DNA from 3 places in the Mixta calida genome. Region 3 is predicted to be linked to each of the others. Evidence: predicted binding sites of a transcription regulator. Region 3 holds the regulator's gene; each other region holds the start of a gene.
What was found. Region 3 encodes PhoB, which activates phosphate uptake and scavenging genes when phosphate is short. Its sites were predicted from a motif close to CTGTCATAAAACTGNCNNAT; they were not measured.
Positions count from the first base shown of each region.

Region 1 (10,725 bases), 820 kb from region 3:
GGCATTACCCTCACCAAGCTGGACGGCACGGCGAAAGGCGGCGTGATCTTCTCGGTGGCGGACCAGTTCAGCATTCCGATTCGTTTTATCGGTGTCGGAGAAGGCATCGATGATTTACGGCCGTTTAAGGCCGAAGATTTTATTGAGGCACTGTTTGCCCGAGAGGATTAACCAGGATGATTCGCTTTGAAGAGGTCAGTAAGGCTTATCTCGGCGGTCGGCAAGCGCTGCAGGGGGTAGATTTTCATCTGCAACCCGGCGAGATGGCGTTTCTGACCGGTCATTCCGGCGCAGGGAAAAGCACCCTGTTGAAGCTGATTTGCGGCATTGAACGTCCCAGCGCGGGCCATATCTGGTTCAGCGGGCATGACATCAGCCGTCTGAAAAATAGCGAAGTGCCGTTTCTGCGTCGTCAGATTGGCATGATCTTTCAGGATCACCATTTGCTGATGGATCGTTCGGTTTACGACAACGTGGCGATCCCGCTGATTATCGCCGGCGCCAGCGGCGAAGATATTCGCCGCCGCGTTTCCGCCGCGCTGGATAAGGTCGGCCTCCTCGACAAAGCGAAAAGTTTTCCGATTCAGCTTTCGGGCGGTGAGCAGCAGCGCGTCGGCATTGCCCGCGCGGTAGTGAACAAGCCTGCTGTGTTGCTGGCCGATGAACCGACCGGCAACCTGGATGAAGCGCTTTCGGAGGATATCCTGCGTCTGTTTGAAGAGTTCAACCGCGTGGGCGTCACCGTTCTGATGGCGACGCACGATATGGGACTGATCGCCCGCCGCGATTATCGGGTAATGACGCTCAGTCACGGCAGATTGCACGGAGGCTAATATGGCTAATAAACGCATCAAACGCGCGCCCGCGCCGAAGGCCAGGCCGCAGCAGCCAAAAAGCAAAGCGCTGAAGGGCGGCTGGCAGGAGCAATGGCGGTACGCCTGGCGCGGCACGCTGTCGGATATGTGGCGTCAGCCGCTGGCGACGCTGCTGACGGTGATGGTGATCGCCATTTCACTGACGCTGCCGAGCGTCTGCTATATGGTCTGGAAAAACGTCAGCCAGGCGGCGGAGCAGTGGTATCCGGCGCCGCAGCTGACGCTTTATCTGTCGAAAACGCTGGACGACACCGCGGCGGAAAACGTGGTGGCGACGCTGAAAAAAGAGCCTGGCGTGGCAAAGGTTAATTACCTGTCGCGGGATGAGGCGCTGGGCGAGTTTCGCAACTGGTCCGGTTTTGGCGGCGCGCTGGATATGCTGGAGCAGAATCCATTGCCGGCGGTAGCGATCATTACGCCTGATCTGAACTTCCAGAATGAGAAGACGCTGCAAACGCTGCGCGACCGCGTCCAGCACGTCGACGGCGTCGACGAGGTGCGCATGGACGATAGTTGGTTCGCGCGTCTGGCGGCGTTGACCGGGCTGGTCGGGCAGATTGCCACGATGATCGGCATTCTGATGGTGATCGCGGTGTTCCTGGTGATCGGCAACAGCGTGCGCCTCAGTATCTTTGCCCGCCGCGACACCATTAACGTACAGAAGCTGATTGGCGCCACCGACGGCTTTATTCTGCGGCCTTTCCTCTACGGCGGCGCGTTGCTGGGGCTGAGCGGCGCGGTGCTGTCGCTGATCCTGTCGGAAGTGCTGGTATTCCGTCTGGAAGCGGTGGTGGCGCAGGTCGCCAGCGTCTTCGGCACTACCTTCCGCATCAGCGGTCTCTCCTGGGATGAGAGCCTGCTGCTGCTGCTGCTGTCGTCGATAATTGGCTGGATTGCGGCCTGGCTGGCGACGGTACAACATTTACGTCGTTTTACGCCACAGTAACGTTTTTTTGGTATAATCTTCCTCTGCTGCATGACGCCTGTGCGGCAGAGGAAATATCTTATTTTCCTCCTGTCCGCCAGAATCTGACGTCCTTATCTTGTGTATAAAATATTCACGATGTAAATTGAACTTGTGGATAACTTCGCTCTCTAAGAAGTAGCACAGATTGCTTTGGGATTTCGTTGTCGATTCCTGTACCCTGGTGAATCGCGCAAAAGGAAATCGTGCGGCAATGTCGATTAAATATGTGAGGGTTTGAATGACCAAAGAAATGCACACTTTAGCTATTGCTCCTCTTGGTAACCTGGAATCTTATATTCGGGCTGCCAATACCTGGCCGATGCTAACGGCAGAAGAGGAAAAAGCGCTGGCTGAACGGCTGCATTACCAGGGCGATCTGGATGCGGCTAAAACGCTGATCCTGTCCCACCTCCGCTTTGTTGTTCATATCGCTCGTAACTACGCGGGCTACGGCCTGCCGCAGGCGGATCTGATTCAGGAAGGCAACATCGGCCTGATGAAAGCGGTGCGCCGCTTCAACCCTGAAGTCGGGGTTCGTCTGGTGTCGTTCGCTGTTCACTGGATTAAGGCGGAAATTCACGAGTATGTGCTGCGTAACTGGCGCATCGTGAAAGTGGCCACCACAAAAGCGCAGCGCAAACTGTTTTTTAACCTGCGTAAAACCAAGCAGCGTCTGGGCTGGTTTAACCAGGATGAAGTGGAGATGGTGGCGCGTGAGCTTGGCGTGAGCAGCAAAGACGTCCGCGAAATGGAATCGCGCATGGCGGCGCAGGATATGACTTTTGACCTGACCTCGGACGATGAATCCAGCGAAGGGAAAAGCATGGCGCCGGTGCTTTATCTGCAGGATAAAACCTCTGACTTTGCTGACGGCATCGAAGAGGACAACTGGGAAAACCATGCGGCCGATAAGCTGAGCGATGCGCTGCAGGGCCTGGATGAACGCAGCCAACATATTATTCGCGCCCGCTGGCTGGACGACGACAATAAAACTACGTTACAGGAGCTGGCCGATAAATATGGCGTCTCCGCCGAGCGTGTACGTCAGCTAGAGAAAAACGCGATGAAAAAATTGCGTATGGCGATCGAAGCATAACGCGCTAACGCGAAACGGGGCGGCTGAAAAGCCGCCCTTTTTGTTTGCGCGCCGCGTCTTCTTCGGCGCGCGGCGATATCATCCGGCGCGCCCTGTCAGAAACCGTTATTCCCGGTTCAATACCCAGCCGTCCGCCTGGGTACGAAAGCCGCAGGACTGCATAAAGGCGGCGATAACCGGCTGATCGCCTTTGCCGTCATCCGCAATCCACCAGTGCGACAGCGACGGATTCTGCGCCATTACGTCCTCTACTAAATAACGCCCCACGCCGCGACGTCGCGTTACTTCTCTCACCTCCAGCTGCGACAGCGTCCCCTGCGTGCCGCGGATCTCCAGAATTACCGCTCCCAGCAGACGATCGTTAAAGCGCGCTGCGTAGAGCCTGTGGTTCTCGTTCAGCCTGTTTTCCAGCGCGCGGCAGTCGGTGCCCGGCCAGATTTTTTCAATATCGATACAATCCTGATCGCTGAGTTGTTGCAGCCTGATGATAGTCAGTTTCATGGAATAATCTGCGCCCTGATAAAAGGCATATTGTAGCGAAAATGTACGAAAAGGAACGTGTAACCTTTTCTGTACGAAAACAAAGCAATCTGTTTTTTGCTGCCCGGCTGTTCCGAGTAAACACTTATTACTGCGCCTGTTGCCAGCATAACGCGCTGGATAAGTGGCTAAATAGCCACCGTAACTGCCAGATGATTCTCCTGTGATAACCGGTAGTTTTTGATTATCTCAGTTGATTTACAGAATAAAACTCCTGTTTAATGGACTGAAAAATAAAGCGTTATTTATAAAATCGGCGCGGAAATATTCCTAACTCGTTCACATTAAACAAGTTTTGTTCAATAACCCGCCGAACATAATCACAAAGCAAATCACAACAGACACAACAGATGGGGAAGTTCGGATGAATATCAGTAAAGGTCGCGTAATACTGGCTGGATGTGTGGCGCTGGCGATGAGTCATGCTGCGCTGGCGGAAGATATTAAGGTGGCGATTGTCGGCGCGATGTCCGGGCCGGTAGCGCAATATGGCGATATGCAGTTTACCGGCGCTACGCAAGCGATTGCCGATATCAACGCCAAAGGCGGGGTGAACGGCAATAAGCTGGTGGCGGTGAAATATGACGATGCCTGCGATCCTAAACAGGCGGTGGCGGTGGCGAACAAAGTGGTCAACGAAGGCATTCGCTACGTTATTGGTCACCTTTGCTCCTCTTCCACGCAGCCCGCTTCCGATATCTACGAAGATGAAGGCATCCTGATGATCACCCCGGCCGCTACCGCGCCCGACCTGACCTCGCGCGGCTACCAGCTGATTATGCGCACCACCGGCCTGGATTCCGATCAGGGTCCGACCGCGGCGAAATATATTCTCGACACTATCAAACCGCAGCGCATCGCGGTTGTGCATGACAAACAGCAGTATGGCGAAGGCCTGGCGCGCTCAGTGCAGGAGAGCCTGAAGAAAGCGAACGCGCCGATCGCCATGTTTGAAGGCATTACCGCAGGCGATAAAGATTTCTCCACCCTGGTGGCGCGTCTGAAGAAAGAGAACATCGACTTCGTTTACTTTGGCGGCTACTACCCCGAAATGGGCCAGATCGTGCGTCAGGCGCGCGCGGCCGGGCTGAAAACCCAGTTTATGGGACCGGAAGGGGTGGGCAACGCCTCGCTCTCCAATATCGCCGGCGCCGCTTCCGAAGGCATGCTGGTCACCCTGCCGAAACGCTATGACCAGGTGCCGGCGAACCAGCCGATCGTCGACGCGATCAAAGCGAAAAAACTGGACGCCACCGGGCCGTTCGTCTGGACAACCTATGCCGCGCTGCAGTCGCTGGCCGCCGGTATGGAGCGCAGCAAGAGTGAAGAACCTGCCGACATCGCTAAAAACCTGAAAGAAGGCCAGCCGGTTCCTACCGTCATGGGCGATCTGAGCTGGGATAAGAAAGGCGATCTGAAAGGTTTTGAGTTCGGCGTGTTCAAGTGGCATGCCGACGGCACCTCCACCGCAGTGAAATAAATCGCGGTTCAGGCCGTATCAGAGTGCTGACACGCTCATGAGAGCGTTATCAACCCTCTGTCACAGCCGCAGCCGTATGTGATTTGGCAGTCCGGGGTCAGGCGTGCCTGGCCCCTGTTCTATCCTGCACTTCGTGAAGACGGACGTTTTCTTGCTGTAGGCCGCGCCGCGCAGCTTTGTTGGGGTTTATGTTATGTCCGAACAGTTTCTCTATTTTCTACAGCAGTTGCTTAACGGGGTGACCTTAGGCAGCACCTATGCGCTGATCGCCATCGGCTACACCATGGTTTACGGCATTATCGGCATGATCAACTTCGCCCACGGCGAAGTCTATATGATCGGCAGCTATGTCTCTTTTATCGTTATCGCCGCGCTGATGATGGTGGGGATTGACGTCAGCTGGGTATTGATCGGCGCCGGTTTCCTTGCGGCGATCGTGATCGCCAGCGCCTGGGGCTGGAGCATCGAGCGCGTCGCCTATAAGCCGGTGCGCTCATCCAAGCGCCTGATCGCGCTGATTTCCGCCATCGGGATGTCTATTTTCCTGCAAAACTACGTCAGCCTGACGCAGGGCTCGCGCGATCTCGCGCTGCCAAGCCTGGTGAGCGGGCAGATGACGCTGGGTGAAAGCAACGGCTTCTCCGCGACCATCAGCACCATGCAGGTGGTGATCTGGCTGGTGACCTTCGTGGCGATGCTGGCGCTGACGCTGTTTATCCGCTATTCGCGCATGGGCCGCGCCTGTCGCGCCTGCGCCGAAGATCTGAAGATGGCCAGCCTGTTGGGCATCAATACCGATCGCGTGATCTCGCTGACCTTCGTGATCGGCGCGGCGATGGCGGCGGTAGCGGGCGTGCTGCTGGGGCAGTTCTATGGCGTCATTAACCCCTACATCGGCTTCATGGCCGGTATGAAGGCCTTTACCGCGGCGGTGCTGGGCGGCATCGGCAGCATTCCCGGCGCGATGCTGGGCGGCCTGGTGCTGGGCATCGCCGAAGCGCTGACCTCCGCCTATCTCAGCACGGAATATAAGGATGTGGTCTCTTTTGCGCTGCTGATTGTGGTGCTGCTGGTGATGCCGACGGGCATTCTGGGTCGGCCGGAGGTAGAGAAAGTATGAAGCCCGCTCAATTTATCAATGCCATTATCTCGGCGCTGATGCTGCTGATACTGGCGGCTTTCTTTATGGGGCTGCGCCTTGACCTTGAAGGCACGCGGCTGGTGGTGGAAAACGCGGGCAGCGTGCGCTGGAACTGGATCGCCGTCGGCTGCGCCGTGGTGTTTATCTTTCAGCTGCTGCGCCCGCTGTTCGGCCGCGGCCTGAAGCGCGGCGGTCACGGCGGTTTCGTCCTGCCGAGCTTTGACGGCAGCACGCCGAAACAGAAGCTGCTGGCGCTGCTGTTTATCGTGGCGGCGGTGATCTGGCCGTTTCTCGTCTCGCGCGGCACGGTGGACATTGCTACCCTGACGTTGATCTACGTGATGCTCGGTCTCGGCCTGAACGTGGTGGTGGGACTCTCCGGCCTGCTGGTGCTGGGCTACGGCGGCTTCTACGCCATCGGCGCCTACACCTTCGCGCTGCTGAACCACTACTACGGCCTGGGCTTCTGGCAGTGTCTGCCGCTGGCGGGGCTGGTGGCGGCGATGTTCGGCCTGCTGCTCGGTTTCCCGGTGCTGCGCCTGCGCGGCGATTATCTGGCGATCGTCACGCTCGGCTTCGGCGAAATCGTGCGTATCCTGCTGCTGAACAATACCGCCATTACCGGCGGGCCGAACGGCATCAGTCAGATACCGAAGCCGACCTTTTTCGGCCTGGAGTTTAACCGCAGCCCGCGCGAAGGCGGCTGGGACACTTTCCACCACTTCTTTGGGCTGAAGTACGATCCCAGCGACCGCATTATCTTCCTCTATCTGGTGGCGTTGCTGTTGGTGGTGCTGACGCTGTTCGTAATCAATCGGCTGCTGCGTATGCCGCTGGGCCGCGCCTGGGAAGCGCTGCGCGAAGATGAAATCGCCTGCCGCTCGCTGGGTCTCAGTCCGACGCGCATTAAGCTGACCGCCTTTACTATCAGCGCCGCCTTCGCCGGTTTCGCCGGCAGCCTGTTCGCCGCGCGGCAGGGCTTTATCAGCCCCGAATCTTTTACCTTCGCCGAATCGGCCTTTGTATTGGCGATTGTGGTGCTGGGCGGTATGGGTTCGCAGCTGGCGGTGATTCTGGCGGCGATACTGCTGGTGGTGTCGCGCGAGCTGATGCGCGATCTCAACGAATACAGCATGCTGGTGTTAGGCGCGCTGATGGTGCTGATGATGATTTGGCGTCCGCAGGGGCTGTTGCCGATGCAGCGTCCACAGCTGAAGTTGAAGCGTGATGAACAAGGAGAGCAGGCATGAGTCAGCCTTTACTGGCCGTAGAGGGCCTGATGATGCGCTTCGGCGGTCTGCTGGCGGTCAACAACGTGTCGCTTGAGCTGCGTCCGCAGGAGATCGTCTCTTTAATCGGGCCGAACGGCGCCGGAAAAACCACGGTGTTCAACTGCCTGACCGGTTTTTATAAGCCGACCGGCGGATCGATTAAGCTGCGCGACCATCAATTGGCGGGCATGGCGGGCCAGCAGATCGCCCGTATGGGGATTGTGCGCACCTTCCAGCATGTGCGTCTGTTCCGTGAAATGACGGTGATTGAAAACCTGCTGGTGGCGCAGCATCAACATCTGAAAAGCGGCCTGTTTTCCGGCCTGCTGAAAACGCCCGCTTTTCGCCGCAGCGAAGGCGAGGCGCTGGACTACGCCGCCAGCTGGCTACGGCGCGTCGGTTTACTGGAAATGGCGAACCGTCAGGCGGGCAACCTGGCCTACGGCCAGCAGCGACGTCTGGAGATCGCGCGTTGTATGGTGACGCGCCCGGAAATCCTGATGCTGGATGAACCGGCGGCGGGGCTCAACCCTAAAGAGACCCACGAGCTGGATGCGCTGATCGCCGAACTGCGCAGCGAGCATAAGGTATCGGTGCTGTTAATTGAGCATGATATGAAACTGGTGATGGGCATTTCCGATCGGATTTACGTAGTGAATCAGGGAACGCCGTTGGCGAACGGCACGCCGGAAGAAGTGCGCAACAACCCGGACGTGATCCGCGCATATTTAGGTGAGGCATAACATGGCGAATCCGATTTTAACGCTCAGCAAGGTGAGCGCGCACTACGGCAAGATTCAGGCACTGCATCAGGTCAGCCTGCATATCAACCAGGGCGAAATCGTCACGCTGATCGGCGCCAACGGCGCGGGGAAAACCACGCTGCTCGGCACGCTGTGCGGCGAACCGCGCGCGTCTGAAGGAGAGATTACCTTTGACGGCAAGGCGATTACCGACTGGCAGACGGCGCGCATCATGCGCGAAGCGATCGCCATCGTACCGGAAGGACGCCGCGTCTTTTCGCGCATGACGGTAGAGGAGAACCTGGCGATGGGCGGTTTTTTCGCCAGCCGCCAGCAGTATCAGCAACGCATCGAGCGGGTCTACGATCTCTTTCCGCGTCTGCTGGAGCGTCGGGTGCAGCGCGCCGGCACCATGTCCGGCGGCGAACAGCAGATGCTGGCGATTGGCCGCGCGCTGATGAGCCAGCCGCGCCTGCTGCTGCTGGATGAGCCGTCGCTCGGCCTCGCGCCGATCATCATCCAGCAGATCTTCGATACCATCGAACAGCTGCGTCAGGAGGGCATGACCATCTTCCTGGTGGAGCAGAACGCCAACCAGGCGCTGAAGCTGGCCGACCGCGGCTACGTGCTGGAAAACGGCCACGTCGTGCTGGAGGACAGCGGCGATGCGCTGCTGGCGAACGAGGCGGTGCGCAGCGCCTACCTCGGCGCGTAAATTTCACCGGCGGCCCGCGCTGACGCGGGCCGTTTTTTATCTTTTTAATCCCATCCTGAATATCGGAAGGCGGGCCGTTTCTTTTTTCAGACGCGCCATCCCGCTGCCATCTCACTGTCATTTTCCGGTCATTTAACGGTTATCTTTCCGTCATTTTCGCGTGTCATGTTACTTCGCGAACGAAAAAAAAGCGTGATTTCGTATACACCTACAATGTCACAGGAAAATGCTATGTCCTCCTTTACGTTTCGTCATACCGCTCTCAGCATGGTGCTGGGGCTGGCACTGAGCAGCAACGCCCTAGCCGCGACGGAAATTCCGTTCTGGCACTCAATGGAAGGCGAACTGGGCAAAGAAGTTGACTCACTGGCACAACGTTTTAACCAGGCGCACCCGGATTACAAAGTCGTACCGGTTTACAAAGGCAACTATGAGCAGAGCCTGGCGGCGGGCATCGCAGCAGTGCGCACCGGCAAAGCGCCTGCGATATTGCAGGTGTATGAAGTGGGCACCGCTACCATGATGGCGTCGCGCGCCATTAAGCCGGTCTATGAAGTGTTTAACGATGCGGGCATCAAGTTCGATGAATCGCAGTTTGTGCCGACGGTCGCTGGCTATTATACCGATGCGAAAAGCGGTCATCTGCTGTCGCAGCCGTTCAACAGCTCCACGCCAGTGCTCTACTACAACAAAGACGCCTTCATAAAAGCGGGGCTCGATCCTGAGCAGCCGCCGAAAACCTGGCAGCAGCTTGAGAAGGATACTGCGGCGCTGCGTAAAGCGGGTGTGAAATGCGGCTACGCCAGCGGCTGGCAGGGCTGGATCCAGATTGAAAACTTCAGCGCCTGGCACGGTCTGCCGGTCGCGACGGAAAACAACGGCTTCGGCGGGACGAATGCGCAGCTGATTTTCAACAAGCCGGAGCAGGCGCGTCATATCGCCATGCTGGAGGAGATGAACAAGAAAGGAGACTTCACCTACTTTGGCCGTAAGGATGAGTCGACCGAGAAGTTCTACAACGGCGACTGCGCCATCACCACCGCCTCTTCCGGTTCGCTGGCGGACATTCGTCAGCACGCCAAATTCAACTACGGCGTCGGCATGATGCCGTATGACGAAACCGTGCCCGCCGCGCCGCAGAACGCCATTATCGGCGGCGCCAGTCTGTGGGTGATGCAGGGCAAAGACAACGCCACCTATAAAGGCGTCGCCGAGTTTCTGCAATTCCTGACCCAGCCGGAAATCGCCGCCGAATGGCATCAGAAAACCGGCTATCTGCCGATCACGCAGGCCGCTTTCGACCTGACGCGCCAGCAGGGTTTCTATGACAAAAACCCCGGCGCGGATATCGCCACCCGCCAGATGCTGAACAAGCCGCCGTTGCCGTTCACCAAAGGGCTGCGCCTCGGCAATATGCCGCAGATCCGCACCATTGTGGATGAGGAACTGGAAAGCGTCTGGAACGGCAGCAAAACGCCGCAGGCCGCGCTGGATTCCGCCGTACAGCGCGGCAATCTGCTGCTGCGTCGCTTTGAGCAACAGGTGAAATAAACCGGGTCGGGCGGCAAAGGCCGCCCGGCTATCCGCTGACGCAACGCACGTTTTATCCCGCCGATCTGTTATGGAATTGCCGCATGTCCAGCTCTCGTCCCGTTTTTCATTCGCGCTGGTTACCCTGGGTGCTGGTTCTGCCCCAGCTGTTAATCACGCTGATCTTTTTTATCTGGCCCGCCGGAGAAGCGCTCTGGTATTCGGTGCAGAATGTCGATCCCTTCGGCTTTTCCAGCACCTTTGTCGGGCTGGAAAATTTCCGCCGCCTGCTGGACGACGACTACTATCTGGAATCCTTCTGGACCACGCTGATCTTCAGCGCGCTGGTGACCGGCTGCGGGCTGAT
Region 1 covers NZ_CP026378.1:357,645-368,369, forward strand. Annotated here, with positions in the region: gene ftsY (signal recognition particle-docking protein FtsY) at 1-171, shown strand, start outside; gene ftsE (cell division ATP-binding protein FtsE) at 177-833, shown strand; gene ftsX (permease-like cell division protein FtsX) at 835-1,821, shown strand; gene rpoH (RNA polymerase sigma factor RpoH) at 2,081-2,938, shown strand; gene panM (aspartate 1-decarboxylase autocleavage activator PanM) at 3,044-3,439, opposite strand; gene C2E16_RS01615 (branched-chain amino acid ABC transporter substrate-binding protein) at 3,843-4,958, shown strand; gene livH (high-affinity branched-chain amino acid ABC transporter permease LivH) at 5,152-6,078, shown strand; gene C2E16_RS01625 (high-affinity branched-chain amino acid ABC transporter permease LivM) at 6,075-7,349, shown strand; gene livG (high-affinity branched-chain amino acid ABC transporter ATP-binding protein LivG) at 7,346-8,113, shown strand; gene livF (high-affinity branched-chain amino acid ABC transporter ATP-binding protein LivF) at 8,115-8,828, shown strand; gene ugpB (sn-glycerol-3-phosphate ABC transporter substrate-binding protein UgpB) at 9,060-10,379, shown strand; gene ugpA (sn-glycerol-3-phosphate ABC transporter permease UgpA) at 10,463-10,725, shown strand, end outside.
Region 1: a site for PhoB is predicted at 8,932-8,951, ahead of ugpB (sn-glycerol-3-phosphate ABC transporter substrate-binding protein UgpB). Genes of this name have one in related genera too.

Region 2 (10,725 bases), 1.4 Mb from region 3:
CTGGAAATCGAAGCCTATATGATCACCTCTAACGGCGCGCGCGTGCATAACACCGCTGGCGAGCTGATCTTCAGCCACAACCTTGATGAAGATATCGCCCGCGATCTTTATGCGCTGAAGTATGACGATCCCGATATCCTTACTAACGTTTACCGCGATGATGAATGGTTTCTGAACCGGCACCGCCCGGAGGAAGAACGCTATTTCCGTGAGTCGGTGTTTACTTATCAGGTTTATCAGCCGGGTCTGCTGCCGACTGACGGCATCAGCAAGGTCTTCTTTATCTGCGACGACGCTGAAAAACTCGTGCCGCTGGAAGAAGCGATTGTGGCGCGCTGGGGCGATCGGGTGAATGTCAGCTTCTCTTTCCCCACCTGCCTGGAAGTGATGGCGGGCGGCGTGTCGAAAGGCCATGCGCTGGAAGAGGTCTCGAAGCTGTTGGGCTATTCGCTGGAAAACGCTATCGCCTTCGGCGACGGTATGAACGATAAAGAGATGCTGATTATGGCTGGTAAAGGCTACATCATGCGTAATGCCCATCAGCGTCTGAAAGATCTGCTGCCGGAGCTGGAAGTGATTGGCAGCAACGCGGAAGATGCGGTGCCGCGCACGCTGCGCCAGCTATTCCTTGCCTGAGTGTAAAAAAGGCGGCCCACGGCCGCCTGATTTATTGAGCGTTCCCGCTTTTATCTTTCGACACAGGCGCTTTGCAGCGTCGGAAAGAGAAACGCAACTCTGCCAGATTTACTGTCGCTGCAGGAACTGAACCGCCTTATCGGGGAAATCGGTAAACAGTCCTTCCACCTGCGCCCGGTTATAAAGCGCGTCATACAGCTGATTCACGTCCGTAGCCCAGTCGGGCAGCTGGTCGGCGCGCACCGTATAGGGATGGATTTGCAAATGGCTGGCGTGCGCTTCCTGCGCCAGCGGCGTCAGACGTACCGCGCCCGGCTTTGAATCGGCGCTGAACAACTCATGATAATCGGGGCCGATGCCGTCTACATGCTTCGCCAGCTCTTTCATCGCGCCTGGCTTAAACATCCAATCGTAGCTGTAGTTCACCCATTTGCCTTCGCGCAACTCTTCCGTTTCATGCGAATCGGTTTCGGTAATCAGCTGCACCAGCCGCAGATCCATACCCATTTTCGGCTCCAGTTCGGTTTTAATGCGCTTCAGCTCATTAAAATCGAAGCACTGTAGCCAGACCTTATCCTGACGGCCGCTGTAACCATAACGCTTCAGCGTCTGCAACACCGCGCTGGCGATATCTTTGCCTTCCTGATGATGAAACCAGGGCGCTTTGATCTCAGGATAGATGCCGATATTGCGGCCGGTTGAATGATTTAACCCCTGAATAAACTCAATTTCCTCTTCAAAAGTATGAATGTGAAAAGAGGAGGTGTTCATTGGGAAGCGGCCAGGCCAGGTCTGCACCTTCTTGCCTCCCACCAGCTTAAAGCCTTCGGTGAAATTCAGGCTTTTAATCTCCGCCAGCGTGAAATCGATGGCGTAGTAGCGACCATCCTTACGCGCGCGCTGGGGAAAACGTTCGGCGACATCGGTAACGCGATCGAGATAGTGATCGTGCAGCACCACCAGCCGATCGTCTTTGGTCATCACCAGATCCTGCTCAAGAAAGTCCGCACCCTGCGCATAGGCCATCGCCTTGGCGGGCAGCGTATGTTCAGGCAGGTAGCCGCTGGCCCCCGGTGCGCGATAACGATCTTGTCAGGCCCCTGCGCGTTGACGCCGCAGGCGACGGCGAGCAGCGCCGTCGCGATTAACCGTTTTGCTTTCATTTTTCACCCTCATGCTGCATCTGGCGTTTGTGCTTAGTCTCGCTCAGCATGGTCAGCAGCAGCAGGATCACCGCCAGCACGCAGCCGCCGATCATAATCAGAAAACCGCCGTCCCAGCCGAAATAGTCCACGGTATAACCGACAATCGCGCTTGCCGCGACGGAGCCGCCAAGATAACCAAACAGGCCGGTAAAGCCCGCCGCGGTGCCCGCCGCCTTTTTCGGCGCCAGCTCCAGCGCATGCAGGCCGATAAGCATTACCGGGCCGTAAATCAGGAAGCCGATAACGATCATACAGGCCATATCCACGCCCGGATTGCCAACCGGGTTGAGCCAGTAAATGACGGTGGCGATGGTCACCAACACCATAAAAAATACGCCGGTCGCGCCGCGGTTGCCTTTGAATACCTTATCCGACATCCAGCCGCACAGCAGCGTGCCGGGAATGCCTGCATATTCGTAGAGAAAATAGGTCCAGGAGGATTTATCCAGCGCAAAGTGCTTCACTTCCTTCAGGTAGGTCGGCGACCAGTCGAGAATACCGTAGCGCAGCAGGTAGACAAAAACGTTCGCCAGCGCGATATACCACAGCAGTTTGTTGGGCAGCACGTACTGCATAAAGATCTGTTTCGCCGTCAGCTCTTGTTCGTGCTGCTCGTTATAATCGGGCGGATAATCGTTTTTATACTCTTCAATCGGCGGCAGACCGCACGACTGCGGCGTATCGCGCATCAGCGCAAAAGCAATCAGCGCGACGACAATTGCGGCGAACGCGGGCATGTAAAGCGCCGCCTTCCAGTCGTTGAACCAGGCCATACCAAGCAGAAACAGCAGTGGGGGGATGCCGCCGCCGACGTTATGCGCGCAGTTCCAGACCGAGACGATGCCGCCGCGCTCTTTCTGAGACCACCAGTGAACCATAGTGCGTCCGCAAGGCGGCCAGCCCATGCCCTGAAACCAGCCGCAAACAAACAGCAGCGTGAACATAATCATAATGCTGGAGGTGGCCCAGGGAACAAAGCCCATCACCAGCATCACCAGCGCCGCCATTATCAGGCCGGCGGGCAGGAAAACGCGTGGATTTGAGCGGTCGGAGACCGAACCCATAATAAATTTCGAAAAGCCATAGGCAATGGAGATGCCGGAGAGGGCAAAGCCGAGATCGCCGCGTGAAAAGCCTTGCTCCACCAGATAAGGCATGGCCAGCGCGAAGTTTTTTCGTACCAGATAGTAGGCGGCGTAACCGAAAAAGATGCCGATAAAGATCTGCCAACGCAGACGGCGGTAAAGCGGATCGGTGCGATCCGCCGCCACGCGGGATTGGTGTGGTGCTGGCTTAAAAATGCTAAGCATAAAAAGGCCTCCAGAGGCGAGAATGTTTTTAAACACGCATAAAATGAGCGAAAAGGGGCATTTTTTTGCCCGATGTTCTATTTCGCGCAAAGAATAGTGGTTGAGGATGAAATTGACTGTGAGGTAAAGCGCAAATGTTACAGTTTTATGACAAAGGGTTGTAACCGATGTCACAAAAAGGCGCCATACAGGGTAGTGCGGCGTGGTAGGGCGCCAGAGCGGGCCAGTTAAGGACTGCCACAGGAGTATCAGGAGGCGCTTTTGCGCAAAATAAGAACAGATGTCAACCACTAAGTCGCCAGGCGCAGCGAACATTCCGCTACAATAGCCGCCTGTTTAGCTGGAGACATCAACTGTGGCATTACTGATTATTACTACTATTTTGTGGGCCTTTTCGTTCAGCCTGATTGGCGTTTATCTGGCGGGGCAGGTGGACAGCGTTTTTTCCGTGTTGGTGCGCCTGGCGCTGGCGGCGCTGGTATTTCTGCCGTTCCTGCGCTGGCGCGGCTATCGCGCCTCTACGCTGCTGCTCTATATGCTGGTCGGGATGTTGCAGCTCGGCATTATGTATCTGCTGAGTTTTGAGGCGTATCTCTATCTTAGCGTGCCGGAATTCCTGCTGTTTACCGTTATGACGCCGCTGTACGTCACGCTGATATATGACCTGATTAGTGGTCGTGGCGTGCGCATCGGCTATGCGCTCAGCGCGCTGCTGGCGGTGATCGGCGCAGCGATTATTCGCTACGACCAGCTGAGCGAGCATTTCTGGACCGGCCTGCTGCTGGTGCAGCTGGCCAATATCTGCTTTGCCGTCGGGATGGTCGGGTACAAACGTTTACAGGAAACACGCCCGATGCCGCAGCATACCGCCTTTTCCTGGTTTTATATCGGCGCGGTGCTGGTGGCGATCGTCGCCTGGTTTCTGTGGGGCAACCCGCAGAAACTGCCGACCACGCATCTGCAATGGGGAATACTGATCTGGCTGGGCGTTGTCGCTTCCGGGCTGGGCTATTTTATGTGGAACTACGGCGCGACGCAGGTTGATGCCGGCACGCTGGGCATTATGAATAATATGCATGTGCCAGCGGGACTGTTGGTAAACCTGGCGATTTGGCAGGAGCAGCCGGACTGGCCGCCTTTTATTATCGGCGGTGGGCTGATTGTCGCTTCGTTATGGATACATCGTCGCTGGGTTCTTCGCTAAAGAAAGTACCGGATTTATTGTTGAATCCGGTACTTTTTAATTAACCAATAATTTCTTTCTTGAAGCGGGAAAGAATATTGTTCACACCATCTTCGATCGCTTTACCCAGACGGCTGCCAAAATCCTGCCCGGTTTGCTGTGCAGCTTCTACTTCATAACCTAAGTTAAATACGCCATTCAGTACTTTAGTTGCATCGCTAAAAAAATTTCCAAATACAGATGAGAGACAATCTTCAATTTTTCCTGCGCCGCTTACAGCCTGGATTTCGATTACAGATAATTCTTTCATTTCTAAACCCTCATAATTGATATTTTAATGTCGGGAATCTTTTTTCCCTGAGGGATTATGCTTTGTGCGATTAAAGGGTCAATTAATTAAGATTCATCTTTTAATTAAACATGACTGATAATCAGGAGGATATTACATTTTTGAAAATATACTTATTTTCCCGGCCGGGCGGACCGACCGGGAAATATTAACCGACCGGCGATGAATGACGTGAAGCGTCGCGCACAAAAGGGAGATGCTGGCAGGCATGCTGGCGCGCGGAGCGAATAAAGGCGTCGATAACCGGCTGCCGCTGTTCACCATCCCTGACCGCCGCATAAAGGCGGCTCCACAACCCGTCGCCCAGAGTTTTTGTCACAATCAGGCCCTGACGCTCGAAGTTTTCCACCACCCAGTGCGGCAGCGCGGCGATGCCCATATGCGCCGCGACCATCTGTACCAGCAGCAGCGTGTTATCGACGCTTTTCAGCGTCGGGCTGACGCTGGCGGGCTGTAAAAAATGCCGCCAGATATCGAGACGCTGACGCTGCACCGGATAGATCATTAATACTTCCTGAGCGAGATCCTCCGGCGTAATCACGCCGACGCGCGCCAGCGGATGATCCGGCGCCAGCACCAGACGCACTTCGAAATCGAACATCGGCGAATAGTGCAGACCGCTGCGCGGCAGGATATCGGAGGTCAGCACCACATCCAGCTCGCCCTGCTGTAGCGCAGGCTGCGGATCGAAGGTGACGCCCGATTTAAAATCCATCACTACCTGCGGCCAGCTTTGACGGAATGTATCCAGCGCTGGCGTCAGCCACTGGATGCAGCTGTGGCACTCAATGGCGATGCGCAGCGTCGTCTGATGCGGCTCATGACAGGCCTGCAACGCCTGCTGAATCTGCGGCAGAACCTGCTCCGCGAGCTGTAACAGGATCTCACCCTGCGGCGTAAAGCGCAGCGGCTGACTTTTACGCACAAACAGGCGGAAACCGAGGCGCTGCTCAAGATCGCTGAACTGATGAGATAACGCCGACTGAGTTTGATGAAGCTGCGCCGCCGCTGCGGCCAGAGAGCCGGTATGCCTGAGAGCCTGCAACGTTCGCAGGTGCCTGATTTCGATCATGAGAGTCCTTCACATCGACAATGAACAATTTGCGCTTGAGGAATATACAGTACCTGCAGATTATAGCGGTGTAAACATCTGGACGGCTAAACATCTTGGCAGCGGGTCATTTTACGTTTGGGCAGGGTTCGCAACCTGCGAACTGCGGCTCGCCCCGGTTGCTTAACGCTGGCCGTACGTAAACTGACCGCGCCGTCCGCGCCAAATTAATGAATTTCGATGGAGAAACAGCATGACTATTCTGAATCATACGCTCGGCTTTCCCCGCGTCGGCCTGCGCCGCGAACTGAAAAAAGCGCAGGAAAGCTATTGGGCTGGCAACAGCAGCCAGGAAGAGCTGCTGGCGGTTGGACGTGAACTTCGCGCCCGCCACTGGCAGCAGCAGAAAGACGCTGGGGTGGATATCGTGCCGGTGGGCGATTTCGCCTGGTATGATCATGTACTGACCACCAGCCTGCTGCTGGGCAACGTGCCGGCACGTCATCAGAATAAAAATGGCGCCGTCGATCTGGATACGCTGTTCCGCATCGGACGCGGTCGCGCGCCGACCGGCGAACCGGCGGCAGCAGCGGAAATGACCAAATGGTTCAATACCAACTATCACTATATGGTGCCGGAGTTCACGAAAGGGCAGCAGTTCCGTCTGAGCTGGACGCAGCTGCTGGATGAAGTGGACGAAGCGCTGGCGCTGGGCCACAAAGTGAAGCCGGTGCTGCTTGGCCCGGTGACCTACCTGTGGCTGGGCAAGGTGAAGGGCGAACAGTTCGATCGTCTGAGCCTGCTGAATGATATTTTGCCGGTTTACCAGCAGGTGCTGGCGGAACTGGCGAAGCGCGATATCGAATGGGTGCAGATTGATGAGCCTGCGCTGGTGCTGGAGCTGCCGCAGGCGTGGCTGGAGGCCTTTAAGCCCGCTTATCAGGCGTTGCAGGGCCACAGCAAGCTGCTGCTGACGACCTACTTCGACAGCATCGGTCAGAATATTGCAACCATTCGTGAACTGCCGGTGCAGGGCCTGCATGTCGATTTGGTTCACGGCAAGGATGACGCCGCGACGCTGAACGCGCAGTTACCGTCTTCCTGGCTGCTTTCTCTGGGCGTGATCAATGGCCGCAACGTCTGGCGCGCCGACCTGAGCAGCTGGTTTACGCGTTTGCAGCCGCTGGCGGCGCAGCGTCAGCAGCTCTGGATCGGCTCCTCCTGCTCGTTGCTGCACAGCCCGATCGATCTCAACACAGAAACCCGTCTGGATGACGAAGTAAAAAGCTGGTTCTCGTTCGCCCTACAGAAGTGTGGCGAGCTGGCGCTGCTGAGCAAGGCGCTGAATAACAACGACGCCGCCTCGCTGGAAGCCTGGAGCGCGCCCATCCGCGCCCGCCGCAGTTCGACACGCGTGCATAACGCCGCAGTGGCGCAGCGTCTGGCAGCCATCAGCGCGCAGGACAGCGAGCGTCAAAGCAGCTACGCCGAACGCGCCAAAGCGCAGCGTCAACGCTTTAACCTGCCCGCCTGGCCAACCACCACCATCGGCTCTTTCCCACAAACGACGGAGATCCGTGGCCTGCGCCTCGATTTCAAACAGGGTCGTCTGGACAGCAATCATTATCGCACCGGCATTGCGGAGCATATCAAACAAGCGATCGTCGAACAGGAGCGTCTGGGGCTGGATGTGCTGGTGCATGGCGAAGCTGAGCGCAACGACATGGTGGAGTATTTTGGCGAGCATCTCGACGGCTTTGTCTTTACCCAGAACGGCTGGGTGCAGAGCTACGGTTCGCGCTGCGTGAAGCCGCCGGTGATTATCGGCGACGTCAGCCGTCCTGAGCCGATTACCGTTGAGTGGGCGAAGTATGCCCAATCGCTGACCGACAAACCGGTAAAAGGTATGCTGACCGGCCCGGTGACGATTCTTTGCTGGTCGTTCCCGCGTGAGGACGTGTCGCGTGAAACCATCGCCAAACAGATCGCGCTGGCGCTGCGCGATGAGGTGGCGGATCTGGAGCAGGCGGGCATCGGTATTATTCAGATTGACGAACCGGCGCTGCGCGAAGGGTTGCCGCTGCGCAAATCTGACTGGGCGGCCTATCTCAACTGGGCGGTGGACGCTTTCCGTCTTAACGCCGCCGTGGCGCAGGACGATACGCAGATCCATACCCATATGTGTTATTGCGAGTTCAATGACATCATGGATTCTATTGCCGCGCTGGACGCCGATGTGATTACCATCGAAACCTCACGCTCTGATATGGAGCTGCTGGAGTCGTTTGAAGAGTTCGATTATCCGAACGAAATCGGCCCAGGCGTGTATGACATTCACTCGCCGAACGTGCCTGACGTCGAGTGGATCGAGGCGCTGCTGCGTAAAGCGGCGAAGCGTATTCCGGTTGAGCGTCTGTGGGTCAACCCGGACTGCGGCCTGAAAACGCGCGGCTGGACTGAAACCCGCCTGGCGCTGGCCAACATGGTGCAGGCGGCGCGCAAGCTGCGTGAGGAAAACGCATAAATTTTTCTACGGATGTTTTGTTGTGGTGAGAAGGGGCGCTGTGCGCCCCTTTTTATTAGCGATTCGGCTTCACGCCATACTGATGGAACCACGCCAGCATCCGTTGCCAACCATCTTTTGCCGACGCTTCGTGATAGCTGGGACGGTAATCGGCGTTAAAGGCGTGCCCCGCTTCGGGATAGACAATGATCTCCGCCGTGGCGTTGGCCGCGTTCAGCGCCTGGCGCATGGTTTCGATGCTCTCCAGCGGGATGCCTTCATCTTTCGCGCCATACAGACCCAACACCGGCGCATTCAGATCGACGGCGATATCAACCGGGTGTTTCGACTGCTTCATCGTCTTTTCGCCGACCAGACGCCCATACCAGGCGACGCCCGCTTTCAGCTGAGGATTGTGCGCTGCGTAAAGCCAGACGATGCGGCCACCCCAGCAGAAGCCGGTAATCGCCATATTGCGCATATCGCCGCCGTGTCGCGCCGCCCAGTTGGCGACGTGATCGAGATCCGCCAGCACCTGTGCATCAGGTACTTTACTGACCAGTTCCTCAAACAGCTGTTTGATATCGCTGTATTCACTGGGATCGCCCTGACGGAAATAGAGTTCCGGCGCCACGGCCAGGTAGCCTTCTGCGGCAAGGCGGCGACAAATGTCGCGGATATGTTCGTGAACGCCAAAAATTTCCTGTACCACCAGCACAACCGGCAGCGGGCCATTTGCTTCTTTCGGGCGCGCGAACCAGGCGGGCATATTTTCGCCCTGGGTGTTAATGGTGGTATCGCCGCCCTGAATGGCGTCGTTATCGGTGATGATGGTCGTGGAAGCCGTGGGCGCCGCCGCAGGAGCGAACCCGCGATTACGCTCTTTCTGAGCCAGATTGTCTTCGGTTTTCATTGTTCTCTCCGTGCTGCTGGTAGCGCAATCCGGTAACTATAGCCAAAATCAGCAAGGGTCTCCGGTCTGCATATCTCACATCTCTTTAACATTCTGCTGAATAAAGACACACAGCAAGTTGTGGCAAACAGGTGATACATAACGTTTTAATGTGATTCTTGTCACACTGTTTTTTCATGAAAATGTAACTTTCATTTTTGCTGTTGATTTATCTCACATATTTTTCGCAGGGCATCCCGTAAAGTAGCGCGATTAACTGATTTTTCTCAGGAGGAAATATGGCCCAGTCAGATGTGTTTCATTTAGGACTTACCAAAGCGGACCTGCAGGGCGCCACGCTGGCTATCGTGCCGGGCGATCCTGAGCGCGTAAAAAAGATTGCCGCGCTGATGGATAATGCGCAGCCTCTCGCCTCGCACCGTGAATTCACCAGCTGGCGCGCCGAGCTGGACGGCAAAGCGGTAATCGTCTGCTCCACCGGCATCGGCGGGCCCTCTACCTCTATCGCGGTGGAAGAACTGGCGCAGCTGGGCATTCGCACCTTTTTGCGCGTCGGCACCACTGGCGCCATTCAGCCTGATATTAAGGTTGGCGATGTGCTGGTGACTACCGCAGCGGTCCGTCTCGACGGCGCCAGCCTGCATTTCGCGCCGATGGAGTTTCCCGCCGTCGCCGATTTCGCCTGCACTACCGCGCTGGTGGACGCGGCGAAAGCCGCCGGTGCCGAACCACATATTGGCGTGACCGCTTCTTCCGACACCTTTTATCCGGGGCAAGAGCGTTACGATACTTATTCAGGCCGCGTCGTCAGCCGTTTCCAGGGCTCGATGAAAGAGTGGCAGCAGATGGGCGTGCTGAACTATGAAATGGAGTCCGCCACGCTGCTGACTATGTGCGCCAGTCAGGGACTGCGCGCCGGTATGGTGGCAGGCGTGATCGTGAACCGCACGCAGAAAGAGATCCCGGACGCCGCGACCATGAAACAGACCGAAAGCAACGCGATCGCCATCGTGGTCGACGCGGCGCGCCGCCTGCTGGCGTAACCGCTCAGGGCTGGCTTCGCGTCGGCCCATTTTTTTGTGTGGACATTCATACAGCGCGCCTCTACCTTTGCTCTGTTTGCAGCGGGAAGGAGAAGGTGCGGTGGATAATCAACTGATCGTCGGCGTCAGTTTTGCGTTGGCCGGCGGGCTGGCCGGCTGGCTGTTCGCGCATTTTCGCGCGCTGCAACAGCAGGCCGCGCAGGAGACAGAGCGACGGCTGCTGGAACAGGCGCTGGCTCAGGCGCAGCAGCAGGAAGCGCAGCTGCGACAGCAGTGTCAGATGGAACAGCAGCAGCTGCAACAGCGCGAAAAAGAGCTGCGTCAGCTGCATGGCTCGCTGACCGCCGCCCAGGAAAAACTCCAGCACTTCGACTACTGGCGCAATGAATGCGAGCAGTTGAGCCGTGAACTGCGCAATCAGCTGGAGGTTAACAGCGCTCAGGAAGCGGAGCTGCGCGAAGTCACTATCCGTCTTGAAGAAACCCGCCTTGCCGCCGAAGAGAAGCAGCGCCTGCTGACCAACAGCGAGCAG
Region 2 covers NZ_CP026378.1:4,115,542-4,126,266, reverse strand. Annotated here, with positions in the region: gene yigL (sugar/pyridoxal phosphate phosphatase YigL) at 1-636, shown strand, start outside; partial or broken gene glpQ (glycerophosphodiester phosphodiesterase) at 745-1,799, opposite strand; gene glpT (glycerol-3-phosphate transporter) at 1,796-3,151, opposite strand; gene C2E16_RS19575 (carboxylate/amino acid/amine transporter) at 3,507-4,355, shown strand; gene C2E16_RS19570 (hypothetical protein) at 4,396-4,644, opposite strand; gene metR (HTH-type transcriptional regulator MetR) at 4,832-5,755, opposite strand; gene metE (5-methyltetrahydropteroyltriglutamate--homocysteine S-methyltransferase) at 5,988-8,258, shown strand; gene C2E16_RS19555 (dienelactone hydrolase family protein) at 8,314-9,150, opposite strand; gene udp (uridine phosphorylase) at 9,429-10,193, shown strand; gene rmuC (DNA recombination protein RmuC) at 10,294-10,725, shown strand, end outside.
Region 2: a site for PhoB is predicted at 3,286-3,305, ahead of glpT (glycerol-3-phosphate transporter). Genes of this name have one in related genera too.

Region 3 (10,725 bases):
GCGCCCGGCGGCGGCGGCGGCAACTGCGGCGTGCTGCCTACCGTCTGCCAGGCCTGCAGGCAGAGCGGCTCGTCGCCCTCGGTGCGTAGCACCTGATAGCCGCGTCGCGCATCGTAATTCAGCGTCACGTCGCAGCGCTGGCCACGATAGCGTTCGCCGTGAGAAAAGTTGCGCGTGATGCGCCATTGCAACTCTTTTACCCAGGCGCATTCCTTTTTAGCCGACGCGCAGCCAGCGAAAAAGTTGGGCGCGGCGGGGTTTGGCGCTGGCGGCTGGGCGCTATGGCAGGCGCTCAGCAGCAGCGCGAACAGCGGAGCGAAGCGTAAAGCGGACATCATCTTTCCTTCCGGTCTGAGGAGTTTCGTCGCGCACGGTAACATGCGCGGCGCGACGAAAACAGGCGCATCAGACTGAAAATAACCGGTCCAGTCGGCTGTAGCCCAGACCATTCACCTTCCTGACTTTAATCTGTACCGGGATACGCTCTTTCATCGCGTCGACATGGCTGATTACGCCGATAGTTTTGCCGCTGGCGTTCAGCGCGTCCAGGGCGTCCAGCGCGGTATCGAGCGTGTCCGCATCGAGCGTGCCGAAGCCCTCATCCAGGAACAGCGATTCGATACGGGTTTTATGGCTCACCAGATCTGAAAGCGCCAGCGCCAGCGCCAGGCTTACCAGAAAACTTTCGCCGCCCGACAGGGTGCGGGTATCGCGCTTCGCGTCAGCCTGCCAGGTATCCATGACCTGCAACTCCAGCGTATCGGCGGATTTGCGTTGCAGCAGATAGCGTCCGTGCAGGCGATTCAGTTGCTGGTTCGCCAGCCAGACCAGGTGATCGAGCGTCAGCCCCTGGGCGAAGCGGCGGAACTTATCGCCGCTGCTGGAGCCGATCAGCTGATTCAGGTAGCCCCAGTCTTCGGTCTGCTGCGCGTTATCCTCAATGCGCTGCAACAGCGCCTGCTGCTGCTGGCGCTGCGCGTCGTCGCTCTCCAGCTGCTGGCGCAGCTGCCCCTGCTGACGAACAAGGTCACGCAGTCGTTGCTGCTGCGCTTCCAGTCGTGCCTCCAGCTCCGGCAGCGCGGCGCTAAGATCGGCCGGACGGTCGGCAAGATGCTGCGTCAGTCGCGCCTGCGCCTGCTGCGCCACCGCGTTCGCCTGCTGCCGCCGCGCCTCCAGCGCCTGACAGCGGGTGCGTAGCTGCATCGCCTGCTGTTCATCCAGCAGGGCGGCGCGAAAAGCTTCTTCATCGCTGAAATCGCTCTGCGTCAACGCGTCGATAAACTGCGCACTGCACGTTTCATAGCGTTTCTGCGCCGCCTCCTGCTGTTGTGCCAGAGAATTATGCTGTCCGGTCAGGTTATTTAACCGATCCTGTCCCTGCTGCCAGCGCTGCTGCCGTTCGCGGAGAAGGGCGTCGGCCTGGGCCAGCCGCTGCTGCCACTGTTGACGCACCTCCGACACCGCGCTGTCGCCCAGCAGCTGATGACGCTGTTGACGCAGCTCGCTCAGCTGTCGCCGCTGCGACTGCGCCAGCTGTTCCGCCCGTTCCCGCTGTTGCGCCAGCTGCGTCAGTTCGTCATCGATGCCGCGCAGCGCGGTGTCGCAGGCGGCAAGGCGCGCGGCGATATCGGCCAATAGCTGTTCGCTTTTCTGCCAGCGCCGCCACGCCTCCTGACGATCCTCAAGCCAGGCCTGCTGCGCCTGCGGCTCCGGCAGCGTCAGCTGATGCTGCGTCAGCTCCTGCGTCAGAGCTTCGTCCAGCAGCGCCAGCTGTTCGCTTAACTGCCGCTGCTGCTGTTCCGCCTCCTGCCGTTGCTGACGCAGATAGCCCAGCTGTTGTTCCGCCAGCTGGCGCGCCTGATGCTGCTGTTGCCAGCGCTGCTGACAGGCCGCCAGCGCCTCTTTCGCCTGCTGATAAAGGCGCGCGGCGCCTTCGCGCTGTTGCAGCTGCGCCTGAAGCTCGCTCTCCTGCCGTTCCTGCTGTTCGATCCAGGCGCTGAGTCCCGCTTCGTCTTCCGGCGCCAGCGTCAGTTCGGCGGCGGCCAGCAGCGTATGCCACTCATCCTGCTGGCGCGTCAGTTCGGCGCTCAGCGTCTGCTGTTGCTGCATCAGCCGCTGCTGCTGGCTTTGCAACGCCTTCAGCTGCTCGCCGCAGGTGACGCCTTCGATGCGCAGCTGCTCTTCCTGCTGGCGCACGTTCTCCAGCCGCTGCTGATTCTCGTTCAGCGTCAGGGTTTGATAGTGCGCCACCGCCGGATGCTCGGTGGCGCCGCAGAGCGGACAGGGCTCGCCGGCGATCAGGCGGGCGCGCTCCTGCTCCAGACTGACGATGCGCTGCTCCAGCTCCAGGCGCTTTTGCAGGTCGATCCGGTGCTGGTGCTTCTCTTTCCACGCCTGGCGACGCTGTTCCAGCTGCTGCGTTTGCTGCACGATTAGTTCATCCAGCGCCAGCAGCTCCTGCTGCTGTTGCGTATGACGCTGGCTGAGAGGGCGCAGGGTGGAAAAGCAGATCGCCAGCTTTTGCCGTAGCGGTCGCTGCCGCTGCTGTTGCTCCAGCTGACGGCGCAGCGCGCTTTCCGGCTGCTGCTCTTCTAACGCAGTAAGCGCTTGCTCAGCCTGTGCCGCGTGCTGACGCGCGCGTTCAAGCTCGCTTTCCAGCGGCGTCGACGCTGAAGCGAGTCGATCGGACAGCTGCTGCTGTTCATTCAGCTGCTGCTGATGCTGGCGCTGTTTTTCCTGCATCGCCGTCAGGTTCTGTCGCAGCTGTTGCTGCTGCTGAAAACGCTCGCGCCAGCCGCCCAGCCGCTCGCCCCAGTCCGCCACTCCGGCATGGTCGCGGCGCCACTGTTGCTCTTGCTGCTGCTGCGAAAGCAGCGTCTGCCGTTCGTCGCTGAGCTGGCGTCGGCGCTGCTCGCGCTGCTGCTGCGTGCGCTGGCTTTCCTCCAGATTCTGTTGTTGCAGCGTCAGCTGCTGCGTCAGGGTAGCGATCTGATGGTCGAGCGGGATCACCTGGTCGTTGATCAGCGTTTCCTGCTGACGCCACTGGTCGTTGAGCCGTTTATTCTCCTGTTCGGCCAGCAACTGCGCCTGTTGCATTGTAAGTAACTGCTCGCTTTCGAGTTTGAGCGCGGCAGTCAGCTGCTGCGTTTGCTGCGCCAGCTGTTGCAGATCCTGCTGTAGCTGGCTGCGCTGTTGCCAGAGCGGACGCAGCTTTTCCGCCGGTTCCGCCCGCGCCAGCTGCTGACGCGCCGGTTCCGCCTGTTGCCAGTCGCTTTCCGCCTGACGCTGAGCGTCGGCGGCCTGCTCCGTTTCCTGAGTCAGACGCTGCTGCTGGCTGAGCCACTGGTGTTGCTGCTGAGTAAGCGCTAACTGTTTTTGCAGCTCTTGTTCCTGCTGCGTCAGTGCGCCTAATGCCTGCTCAAGTTCCTGACGCGCCGCCGGCTCCAGCAGCGCCATGCCCGCCGCCCGCGCGCGCAACTGGTCCAGCTCGATGCGCGCCTGCTTGTGCTGTTCATAGATGCGCGCGGAAAGCTGGCCGTAGATCTCGGTGCCGGTCAGCTCCTCCAGCAGTTCGGCGCGGTCGTTGGCGTCGGCGTTGAGAAACGCGGCGAACTGCCCCTGCGACAGCATCATCGATTTGGTGAAGCGGGCAAAGTCGAGTCCGGTTAGCTGGGCGATCATCTCCAGCTTATCTTTAACCTTGTCGGCGACGATAACATTGTCCGCGCAGCGAGCCAGCTCGACGCGCGGCGCCTGCAGGTTGCCGTCCACCGCGCCGCGCGCCCGGTTCTGACTCCAGAAGGCGCGCCAGGCTTCGCCTTTGACCTCAAATTCCACCTCGGCCAGACATTCAGCGGTATCGCGGCTGATCAGCTCGTTCTGCGTTTGCGAGATTTTGCCCAGCCGCGAGGTTTCGTGATAGAGCGCCAGGCAGATGGCGTCGAGCAGGGTGGTTTTACCGGCGCCGGTGGGGCCGGTAATGGCGAACAGGCCGCTGCTGGCGAACGGTTCGCGGGTGAAGTCGATTTTCCACTCGCCCTTCAGCGAGTTGATATTTTTAAAGCGCAGCGAAAGGATTTTCATGGCTGGCTCTCCTCGCCATGATGCAGCGCCTCCAGCGTGCCGCTGAATAGCTGACGCACGCGCTGTAGCCGCGCCTCGTCGGTCTCTTCCTCCTGTTCCAGCCGCCGCTCGAACACCTCTTCAACCTTGAGCTCGCTCAGCGTCTCGTTTTGCAGGCGCGCCAGCGCGCGTTCGCGCAGTTCGCGACTGCGGCGCATCAGCAGCACCTCGACCGGCAGTCCTTCCGTCAGCGCCTGAATATGCTGCTGCATATTGTGCAGGTACTCTTGGGTGGTGATTTCGATATCGAGCCAGACCGGCTGTTCCGGGCTGGCGTCGGCAAACGGCTTCAGCTGCGCCTCGATTTCCGCCAGCGTGCCTTTGATCGTTTGCATCGGCTGGAAGCAGGGCACCGGCAGCGGCGTGACGCGCGCCAGTTTGCCGTCGGCAAAACTTACCAGAAAGACGCTTTTCTCGCTGCCCAGCTCGTCGAAGCTGAGCGGCAGCGGCGACCCGCTGTAGCGAATATGCTCGCTGTTGGCGATGCGCTGCGCACGATGGATATGACCCAGCGCGATATAGTCGGCGGGCGGAAACGCCTGCGCAGGAAAGGCGTCGAGCGTGCCGATATAGATATCGCGCACCGCTTCGCTCTTACTGACGCCGACGGTGGTGAGATGACCGGTGGCGATCACCGGCAGCGGCGTCGTCGCCTGTTCGCTCAGCCTGCGCGCATGCTGATAGCTGCGCTGATAGTGTTGCGTGATGGCGCTGAGCAGCGTCAGCTGCTTCTGCTCGCCGGACTGGCCCGCCTGGCTGCGCATAATATCGCGCGGGCGCAGGTAGGGGATGGCGCAGAGGATAGCGCCCGGCTCGCCCTGGCGCGTTTTCAGGGTAAGCACTTGCTCTTCGGGATTGCCGCTGGCGGCGGCGATCACCTGCGCATTCAGACAGGCGAGCAGCTCGCGCGATTCGTTAAGGGTGGCGACGGAGTCATGGTTGCCGCCCAGCACAATCAGCTGGCAGCCGGTGCGTTGCAAATCCACCACGAAACGGTTGTAGAGTTCGCGCGCGTAGCTGGGAGGCGAGCCGGTATCGAAAATATCGCCCGCCACGATCACCGCATCCACCTGATGCTCCTCCACGCGGTCGATCAGCCAGTTAAAAAAGGCCTGATGCTCGGCGGCCCGACTGCGGGTATAGAAAAACTGGCCGAGATGCCAGTCTGAAGTATGGATAATGCGCATAGAACTCCCAGCTAAAAGCAGAACGCCGGAGGCGATTATAACCAGAGCGCTGGCGCAGACCAGGTAAAATCCGCTGCGAGCACGTCACAAAAGCGTTACTTAAGCGTCGCGCAGCCCGTGCATTTTTCATAAATCTGTCATAAAACTGACGCATAATGACGCCGCAAATTCCCGTGACAGAACGTCACATTCGCAGGAGCAATAATGGCTAAGCGCATTCTGGTTGTCGAAGATGAAGCCCCCATCAGGGAAATGTTGTGTTTCGTGTTGGAGCAGAACGATTATCAGCCGATAGAGGCGGATGATTACGACAGCGCTGTTAACCTGCTTATCGAACCCTGGCCCGATCTGATCCTGCTGGACTGGATGCTGCCCGGCGGCAGCGGCATTCAGTTTATTAAACATCTCAAGCGCGAAGCGATGACGCGCGACATTCCGGTGATGATGCTGACGGCGCGCGGCGAAGAAGAAGATCGCGTGCGTGGTCTGGAAGTGGGCGCTGACGACTACATTACCAAACCCTTCTCGCCGAAAGAGCTGGTGGCGCGCATCAAAGCGGTAATGCGCCGCATTTCGCCGATGGCGGTGGAAGAGGTGATTGAAATTCAGGGATTGAGCCTCGACCCTTCCTCGCACCGCGTCATGTCGGACACCACGCCGCTGGAAATGGGCCCGACCGAATATAAGCTGCTGCACTTTTTTATGACGCACCCGGAGCGCGTCTACAGCCGCGAACAGCTGTTGAACAACGTCTGGGGCACCAACGTCTACGTAGAAGATCGCACGGTGGACGTGCATATACGCCGCCTGCGCAAAGCACTGGAGCTGACCGGACACGATCGGATGGTGCAAACCGTACGTGGAACGGGGTATCGTTTCTCCGCGCGTTACTGATCGGAGTTTGCCTCGTGCTGGAACGCCTCTCCTGGAAGAGACTTTTACTGGAACTGCTGTTGGTCTGCCTGCCGGCGCTGCTACTCGGCCTGCTGACCGGCTATCTCCCCTGGTTCCTGCTGGGCGCCGTGCTGCTGTTGCTGGGCTGGCATTTCTGGAATCTGCTGCGGCTGTCGCACTGGCTGTGGACCGACCGCACCATGACGCCGCCCACCGGCCAGGCGAGCTGGGAGCCGCTGTTTTATGGCCTTTACCAGATGCAGCTGCGCAACCGCCGTCGCCGCCGCGAGCTGGGCAACCTGATCAAACGCTTTCGCAGCGGCGCGGAGTCGCTGCCTGACGCGGTGGTGCTAACGACCGACGAAGGCACTATTTTCTGGTGCAACGGCCTGGCGCAGCAGCATCTGGGGCTGCGCTGGCCGGAAGATAACGGCCAGAATATCCTTAACCTGCTGCGCTATCCTGAGTTTTCGCGCTATCTGCGCCAGCAGGAGTTTTCCCGTCCGCTGACGCTGGTGATGAACAACCAGCTGCATATGGAGTTCCGCGTGATGCCCTACAGCGAAGGCCAGTGGCTGCTGGTAGCGCGCGACGTGACGCAGATGCATCAGCTGGAAGGGGCGCGGCGCAACTTTTTCGCTAACGTCAGCCACGAGCTGCGCACGCCGCTGACGGTGTTGCAGGGCTACCTGGAGATGATGGGCGACGCGGTGCTGGAAGGCAAAGCGCGCGAAAAGGCGCTGCAAACCATGCAGGAGCAGACGCGGCGCATGGACGGGCTGGTGAAACAGCTGCTGACGCTGTCGCGCATCGAGGCGGCGCCCGCCATCGATCTGGCGGAGAAGGTCGACGTGCCGATGATGCTGCGGCTGCTGCAGCGCGAAGCGGAGACGCTCAGCGGCGGACGCCACGAGATTGCCTTTCATACCGATCCGCACCTGAAAGTTTTCGGCAACGAGGAGCAATTGCGCAGCGCCATCTCCAATCTGGTCTATAACGCGGTGAACCATACGCCGGAAGGAACGCGCATTGACGTCTGCTGGCTGCATAACAAACAGGGAGCGCTGTTCGCCGTGAAGGATAACGGGCCGGGCATCGCCGTCGAGCATCTGCCGCGCCTCACCGAACGCTTTTACCGCGTCGATAAGGCGCGATCGCGCGCCACCGGCGGCAGCGGGCTGGGGCTGGCGATTGTGAAACATGCCCTGAGCCATCACGGATCGCGCTTAACTATCACCAGCGAGCCGCATAAAGAGACCTGTTTCAGCTTTATTCTGCCGACAAGGTTGATTGTCGGCCCGCAACTGCCGGACAATGCGGCGCATAAATCCTGATGGACGCCAGGCATGAAAGTGATCATTACCGTAGCACTGCTGCTTTTTTCCGGCGCGCTGCAGGCTAAACCTGCGATACTGGCGGGCAATCTTAGCAGCGTCGGTTCCGATACGCTCGGCAACCTGATGGCGCTGTGGGGCGAAAGTTTTAACCGCCAGTATCCAGGCGTCAACGTACAGGTGCAGGCGGCGGGGTCCTCTACCGCGCCCACCGCTTTGGCTGCGGGCGCCGCGCAGCTGGGCGCCATGAGTCGACCGATGCAGCCGGCTGAACGCCAGCTGTTTCAGCAGCGCTACGGCTATCCGCCGCTGGCGGTGCCGGTGGCGCTGGACGCGCTGGTGGTCGTAGTGAATCAGGATAATCCGCTAACCCAGCTTAACGCACGGCAGCTGGACGCCATCTTTTCCATTACCCGTCGCTGCGGCGCTGCGTCTGCGCCGCGCGCCTGGGGCGACCTGCAATTGACGCAGCCCGGCTGGCAGCAGCGGCCATTGCAACGCTTAGGCCGCAACTCCGCATCGGGCACCTGGGGCTATTTTAAGCAGCAGGCGCTGTGCGGCGGTGATTTCCGTCAGGACGTCGGCGAATATCCCGGCTCGGCGGCGGTGGTGCAGGCGGTGGCCGCCAACCTCAACGCCATCGGCTACGCCAGCTTTGGGTTTCATATCAGCGGCGTAAAAATGCTGGCGCTGGCGAAAGAGGGTGAGGCAGTGATGCCTGATGCGACTACGATCCGCAGCGGTCGCTACCCCTACGCGCGACCGCTCTATATCTATATCAATAAGCCGCCGGGCAAGGCGCCGGAGCCGCTGACCGCCGCGTTTCTGCGTCAGGTGCTGTCGCCGGAAGGACAGGCGCTGGTCAGTCAGGCGGGCTACCTGCCGCTTTCCGATCGGCAGATTGCTGAGGCGAAAGCGCTGTTGCATCTCTGATGATGCGCTTGCGTCGTCGTTTTTGACGCGGGGCGTTACGCTTTTGTCGCTGGCTTCGTCACCGTAGTGCAGGAGTATGTTTTCCTCTCGTCTGCGGCAGAAATATCGCTCCGCTGTTTTACTTTTTTCCGGCGCGTCTGAGGGAGATTCAACGTCTTATGACCGTTTCTCATGATGTCAGCCTGTTCGCATTGCCCTAAAGGCGTTTTTACAGGCGTTTCACCTGTTAACATGAATATTATTCATGACTCATGAAATTTCTTCCCTTGCCGCCTGCTAAAAGTCATGAGAGTCTGCTTTCAGACATATAGACATCCAGAAGTCTTAAAAATCAGAGTCTGAAACTATTTCACCGGTAAATCAACGGGGCGGGATCATCGCCTCGTAACAGGAGTTGAACGTCATGCAAAGAACAACCGCCCCTTTCCGCGCCGACGTGGTTGGCAGCTTTTTACGTCCGGCCGCCATCAAGCGCGCCCGCGAGCAGTTTGCCGCGGGCGAGATTGACGCTGCCGCGCTGCGCCGCGTGGAAGATGAAGAGATCCGCCATGTCGTTGAGCAGCAGCTGGCTGCCGGATTACAGGTCGTGACCGACGGCGAATTCCGCCGCGCCTGGTGGCACTTCGATTTCTTCGATGGCTTACAGGGCGTAGAACGCTATGAGGCGGAGCAGGGCATTCAGTTCAACGGCATTCAAACCAAAGCGCGCGGCGTGCGCGTTACCGGCAAGCTCGGCTTCGGCGACCATCCGATGCTGGAAGATTTCCGCTACCTGAACAGTATCAGCGGCGACGCAGTGGCGAAAATGACTATCCCCAGCCCAAGCGTGCTGCATTTCCGCGGCGGCCGTAAAATGATCGACGCTGAAGTCTATCCCGATCTGGCGGACTATTTCGACGACCTGGCGCAGACTTACCGCGACGCCATCAAAGCATTCTATGATGCGGGCTGCCGCTATCTGCAGCTCGACGATACCGTCTGGGCCTATCTTTGCTCGGAAGATCAGAAACGTCAGATTCGTGAGCGCGGCGACAACCCGGACGAGCTGGCGCAGACCTATGCGCGCGTGCTGAATAAGGCGCTGGAAGGCAAGCCGGCCGATCTGACCGTCGGGCTGCATGTTTGCCGCGGCAACTTCCGCTCGACCTGGATTTCCGAAGGCGGTTATGAGCCGGTGGCGGAGATCCTGTTCGGCGGCGTCAACATCGATGCGTTCTTCCTTGAATATGACAATGAGCGTTCCGGCGGCTTCGAACCGCTGCGCTATATCAAGCCGGGCCATCAGCAGGTGGTGCTGGGCCTGATCACCACCAAAGAGGGCGCGCTGGAAGATCCGCAAACCGTGAAGGCGCGTATCGCCGAAGCGGCGCAGTATGTCGATATCAATCAGATCTGCCTCAGCCCGCAGTGCGGTTTCGCCTCGACGGAAGAGGGGAACAATCTGAGCGAGGCGCAGCAGTGGGAAAAACTGCGCCTGGTGGTGGATATCGCGAAAAACGTCTGGTAACTGGCGTAAATTTGTGCAGACAGGCGCGTGAAAACGCGCCTTTTGTGCATGCGGCCAGGATTAAATGAAGAAAATAACGCCGGGCTGGCGAAAAAAAAGTCACATCATGTAATGTCCTTTAGTCATAATTTGAAGTGATTCTCTGGTCTGAAATCTATATTCGTTATATCGTTCTGCTTTTCCGATCCTGTATTGCCTTTCTCCGCTATAAACGTTTTACTTATGCCCCTTATCGCGGTTTCCCTCTGTGAAAAGAACAAAATCAGCTCAAATCACCTGCGCCTGGCGTCGTGAATCAGCATAAATTCAGGTAATTGCCTGAGTCGCCAGCATTTGTAGCGCAGAGAGGGTGCGGTAAGCCTTAACACAACATCCACCGCAACATCAGTAGCAGGCAATACAGTTCTATGACACATCGTTTAACGTCGAAAGACATCATTGCGCTGGGCTTTATGACGTTCGCCCTGTTTGTCGGCGCAGGCAATATTATCTTCCCTCCTATGGTTGGTTTGCAGTCAGGCGAGCATGTCTGGATTGCGGCGCTTGGTTTCCTGGTAACCGCAGTCGGTCTGCCCGTGATAACGGTCATCGCGCTGGCGCGCGTGGGCGGCGGCATCGACGCGCTCAGCACCCCGATCGGCAAAGCGGCCGGCGTGCTGCTGGCGACGGTCTGCTATCTCGCCGTGGGACCGCTGTTCGCCACACCGCGTACCGCCACCGTTTCGTTTGAGATCGGCATTGCGCCGCT
Region 3 covers NZ_CP026378.1:1,180,784-1,191,508, forward strand. Annotated here, with positions in the region: gene C2E16_RS05520 (cell envelope integrity TolA C-terminal domain-containing protein) at 1-335, opposite strand, end outside; gene C2E16_RS05525 (SbcC/MukB-like Walker B domain-containing protein) at 406-4,083, opposite strand; gene sbcD (exonuclease subunit SbcD) at 4,080-5,309, opposite strand; gene phoB (phosphate response regulator transcription factor PhoB) at 5,514-6,203, shown strand; gene phoR (phosphate regulon sensor histidine kinase PhoR) at 6,218-7,537, shown strand; gene C2E16_RS05545 (PstS family phosphate ABC transporter substrate-binding protein) at 7,550-8,470, shown strand; gene C2E16_RS05550 (cobalamin-independent methionine synthase II family protein) at 8,874-9,977, shown strand; gene brnQ (branched-chain amino acid transporter carrier protein BrnQ) at 10,385-10,725, shown strand, end outside.